Regions from separate parts of the Gracilibacillus phocaeensis genome, predicted to be linked through region 2. Evidence: a T-box and tRNA genes for the amino acid it is inferred to sense, from the RefSeq annotation. Region 2 holds a T-box; the other holds one or more tRNA genes.
The links. A T-box is a leader RNA that pairs with one kind of tRNA and senses whether it is charged. The one in region 2 lies ahead of thrS (threonine--tRNA ligase), so its partner is inferred to be a tRNA-Thr.

Region 1 (2,405 bases), 1.2 Mb from region 2:
TAGGAGAAAAAGGGGAGGTGGCCGTTGTAGTCATACGGTCTGTTAGAATATGATCCATTTCATTTTCTAAAACGTAATGATTGCAATCTGATGAGAAATTATATAAAATTGTCTGCAAACGCTTTCTTATTTTCGGTATATCATGTAAAATAAGAAGTATAGTAAAGTGCGTTGTGAATTCTTGAGGAGGTGCTCCATATGTTTTCAGTGAAAATGTTAAAGCCATATTACATTAAGGAAGAGCAAGAATATATAAGAGTGGTATTAGCATATCAATATTTTTCCCTGCTGATGGATGAGGAAGTTTATCATTTCGTCCCGCTTGAAGCACGAGAAATCCGAATCAAACGTGATACACAACAGATTGAGAATAAAGAGGCTGTCTTTGTTTTTCAAAAAGGAAAGCAGTTTCATCGAATTCATTTAGCTGATCTAATGAAAGTGAAGGACTTCCAGCAGCATTTATCAACGATTCTAAGCCCCTATATGATGCTCCCTAAACCAGAGGAGAAAAAGGATAATATTGATCAAGTCATCATGGAATTAGAACGCACCAATTTATTACGCTTAGTGGATCAAGCATTAGATGAGCAAAATGAAGCCCATTTTTATTTATATACAAATAAACTAACAGAAATGTAATATAATACATGATAGTCCCGTGTTACACTTTTGTGGCGCGGGATATACTTTGATGATGATAGGTGATGGAATGGATTTGCAGCTAAAAGGCAAGAAAGTTCTTGTAACAGCAGCAAGTAAAGGATTAGGTATGGCTTGTGCCCAATTATATGCGGAAGAAGGGGCACAGGTTTGGATAGCAAGCCGCAATAAACAACAGCTGGAACAAGCGAAACAAACAATCATTCATCAGACAGGCAATGCACAGGTTGAGGCTGTCATGTGTGATTTAACGAAAGAAGAAGAGATCAAGCAATTATTCGCTGAGACTGGTTCTATCGATATTTTGATTAATAATATTGGTGGGCCACCAGCGGGTGCATTTGATGAATTTGCTGATCAAGATTGGCAGCAAGCGTTTGAGCGCTTACTGATGAGTGTGATCCGAACTGTACGCGCAGCTGCACCTTCCATGAAGGACAGGCAGTTTGGTCGGATCGTGACAATCACCTCAAGCTCGATGAAACAGTCGTTAGATGGACTGCTTTTATCGAATACGTTTCGTCCTGCGATTGTGGGTTTATCCAAAAGTCTATCTCAGGAATTAGCGGGCGACGGCATTTTGATTAACTCAGTTGGCCCAGGTACGATGGAGACTGATCGCATCCGTGATCTTTATCAGCCAGCACAAATCCAACAGCTTGGCGAAAACATTCCCATCGGCAGAATAGGTCAGCCAGATGAATTTGCAAAGGCGGTTGTATTTCTTGGATCAGGTGCCAATACTTATATCACGGGACAGACATTAGTTGTAGACGGTGGTTCCATGAAAGCTTTGTAAGGATAAGGAAAACCATCCGTATGTATGGCGGATGGTTTTTGTGTGTTTTTTAATTCACAATGGTTGAAAAATCGTGTCATTCGTATTATGATATTTCTTGTGGTTAAAACATGCTGGTGTAGCACAGTTGGCAGTGCACTTCTCTCGTAAAGAAGGGGTCGGAGGTTCGAGTCCTCTCATCAGCATTTGGATAACCAAGCTTATATTACCGAAGTGCGGTGATAAGCAATGACCATCAATAATTGGAGAAGTACCCAAGCTCGGCTGAAGGGGGCGCACTCGAAATGCGTTAGGGCGTGCAAGCGTCGCGTGGGTTCGAATCCCACCTTCTCCGCCATACATACCTTGCCGCATTTTTTATCCCTCTATTTCTTTGTAAAACATAACCTTATTTTTTCGCCGATCTTATCACTTTTTTCTTCATCAAGATAAACCTCCCAAGGCTCTGCAATTTCCAATGTGAATTTCTTTGGTACTTTTTTATTCATTGGAATGAGAATAAATGCCTCGACTACTTCATCAGGTGCCGATTCTCCAATCGCATAGGCTAAGTCTGTTTCTGTCTGTTCTTGTCGCTTTGTTATGATTTTTACGTCTCCGTTGAAATGAATGTTTGTCGCTGTGAGATTGATCGTTTCTCCTACAAGGGTGATATGATTCTTTTGGTTATGTAAGGATCTTACGGCAAGAACCGAAAATTGGAATGCATAGTGATCAAAATAAACGCAATTAAAACCATTTTCATCAGTGATGTTCGTTTGATAAGTATGAACGATTTTATACTTGTCCTGCCATTCATCCACAAAGTAATCGTACTTGTTCTTGGTATGCCCAAATTCCATGGTGGAATCGGTCACCCATTTTTTTTGGAATAACATTGGTATATCCTTTCTTTAATAAAATACACATAGGAAAATTGTATCATATCAATAGATAAAAAAAC
Region 2 (2,405 bases):
AGAAAAAATAGAACGATTCAAACAAGTACCAGTACTGATGTTGGATGATATTGGCGCAGAATCGATCTCACCTTGGTTTCGTGATGAGGTGCTCGGAGCGATCTTGCAATATCGTATGATGGAAGAGCTGCCCATATTTTTCACGTCCAATTACGATCTCGATCAGCTGGAAAGCCACTTAGCAACGAATAATCGCGGCGATGTCGAGACGATTAAAGCGGGGAGAATTATTGAGCGGATCAAACAGCTGAGCCAGCCAATCGAATTAATGAATCGTTACCGCTAGTTATCATTGTTGCTACCATACTTTTTTACAGGACTTCTGTCTAATCCTTAGACAGGAGTTATTTTTTTGCCTTTTCATCCATATAATATACCAGTTTGATGGTGATAAGGGTGATGATTACTATGGTAATGCAGATTCAATTTACAGAGGAACAAGAGGCTTCCATGTTTTACAAGCTAGTAAAACAAGATGAGCAATGGACAGCCTTTAGGAGGAGAAGTACAAGAAAGACAATTCAAGCTGTTCCGGCGGCTTCGATGGAAGGAGAGGAAGAGACGTGGAAGCTGGCATGCCTGCTCACAAAAGTTTTTACCGAATGGCGTGAGATGAACATGATCCAGCAAATACTTAGGAAAAAATACTATTTTTCATTAGAGGAAGAAATCGAAAGGATCACATTAATTGCTATTTCGCTATTAGATAAAGAGGAGACCTTCTATGAGGAAAGGGTACATCAACATGAATTGCGTGATACGTTAACGGCATTATTTCAGCTACAATTAAATCGAGAAATCATATCCTTTGATTCGATTGTACAGTTCAGACTGCACCCTTACTTTGAACAATTAACCGAATTGGTAGGACTAGCTATTGATGAATTTAAACGAGAAGAGGACCATCAGGCGTTTATTCAATCGATTAGAGAGTTTATCAGCAAAAAACCTCCTGAGGTAGAAGCGGTGCATGTTTTGCAAGGCAAGCAGTTTCAGATTTATCGGGATAGCGGGGAACTCTATACGACATCTGATTTTAAAAAGTTACAATCGTTATTTCCTTTGTTTATTTTTGGTTTGGAACAGGAGGAGTGGAATATTTCTCCATTGATTATGCTTAGTCCTCAGCAGATATTTATCTATGGGGAGGATCCGCTCGAACCAAAGACACATACGATGATGAATATTTTTCAGGAAAGGTGTTCTTTTCATGATTCTTGTTATTTCCCTTTTTACCCCAATGATGATCGAGTGACAAGTGGAGAATAGTATGCCGATTTTATTTTCAGAATGAGGATCTTGCTTTTTTTTATCTGAATCGTTATAATAAGTGTCATAGTTAGGATAAAAATGCTTAGATGAGGACAAGATAGTTTGTCTGCGATACGAACAGAGAAGGAAGTACCAGCTGAAAACTTCCTGTATCAGCTACTCCCTATTACCACCTCGGAGCACTGCTAAGGAACGCGTACCGCTACTATTTAGCAGCGATTCATCATCGTTATCGATTTGTTTTCAATGAGCTGCGCATTTGTTGTGCAGAAAATTGGGTGGAACCACGGGTAACCACACTCGTCCCTTTACACGTTAGTAGAGGGGCGGGTGTTTTTTAATGTGAAAATAGGTGCAGAGCATATGAAAATAAAACAAGTACAATCGATCTAGAAAAGGAGTGCAAGAAAATGAGTCAGATTCATATTACTTTTCCCGATGGCTCCATTAAGGGTTTTGATAAGGGAACAACAGGAGAAGAGATTGCCGCCTCTATTTCTCCAGGCTTAAAAAAACAGGCGTTAGCCATTAAATTAGATCAGCAATTATATGATCTTCGTGCACCGCTGGAGACAGACGGCGTGATCGAGATTATCACGATTAAAACAGACGAGGGCTTGGATATTTTACGTCACTCTACTGCTCACTTGATGGCACAAGCGATTAAGCGGCTGTACAATCACGTGCAGTTAGGGGTAGGCCCGACTATTGAAGATGGCTTCTATTATGATATTGATATGGAAGAGGCGATTACCCCAGAAGATTTGCCACGTATTGAAAAAGAAATGAAGCGGATTGTCGATGAAAACTTAGAAATTGTTAGAGAAGAAGTAACACGCGATGAGGCAAGAGCATTATTTGCAGAGATAGGTGATGATCTGAAATTAGAATTGCTCGATGCGATTCCAGAGGAGGAGACAGTGACGATCTATCGTCAAGGGGAATTCTTCGATCTTTGTCGTGGTGTTCACGTACCGCAAACCAGTAAAATCAAAGTCTTTAAACTGTTAAGTATCTCTGGAGCCTATTGGCGTGGCGACAGTAATAATAAGATGCTGCAGCGAATTTACGGAACAGCCTTTGAAAAGCAAAGTCAATTAGACGAATATTTACGTCTTCGTGAAGAGGCAAAG

Region 1: it encodes a tRNA-Thr, which carries the amino acid that the T-box ahead of thrS (threonine--tRNA ligase) is inferred to sense. The anticodon was not compared.

What each region holds. Positions count from the first base shown of each region.
Region 1 covers NZ_LR131144.1:449,133-451,537, forward strand. Annotated here, with positions in the region: gene E0E32_RS09850 (IDEAL domain-containing protein) at 199-642, shown strand; gene E0E32_RS09855 (SDR family oxidoreductase) at 713-1,462, shown strand; tRNA gene E0E32_RS09860 (tRNA-Thr) at 1,575-1,647, shown strand; tRNA gene E0E32_RS09865 (tRNA-Ser) at 1,707-1,799, shown strand; gene E0E32_RS09870 (hypothetical protein) at 1,828-2,340, opposite strand.
Region 2 covers NZ_LR131144.1:1,631,677-1,634,081, reverse strand. Annotated here, with positions in the region: gene dnaI (primosomal protein DnaI) at 1-286, shown strand, start outside; gene ytxC (sporulation protein YtxC) at 400-1,269, shown strand; T-box leader at 1,347-1,583, shown strand; gene thrS (threonine--tRNA ligase) at 1,683-2,405, shown strand, end outside.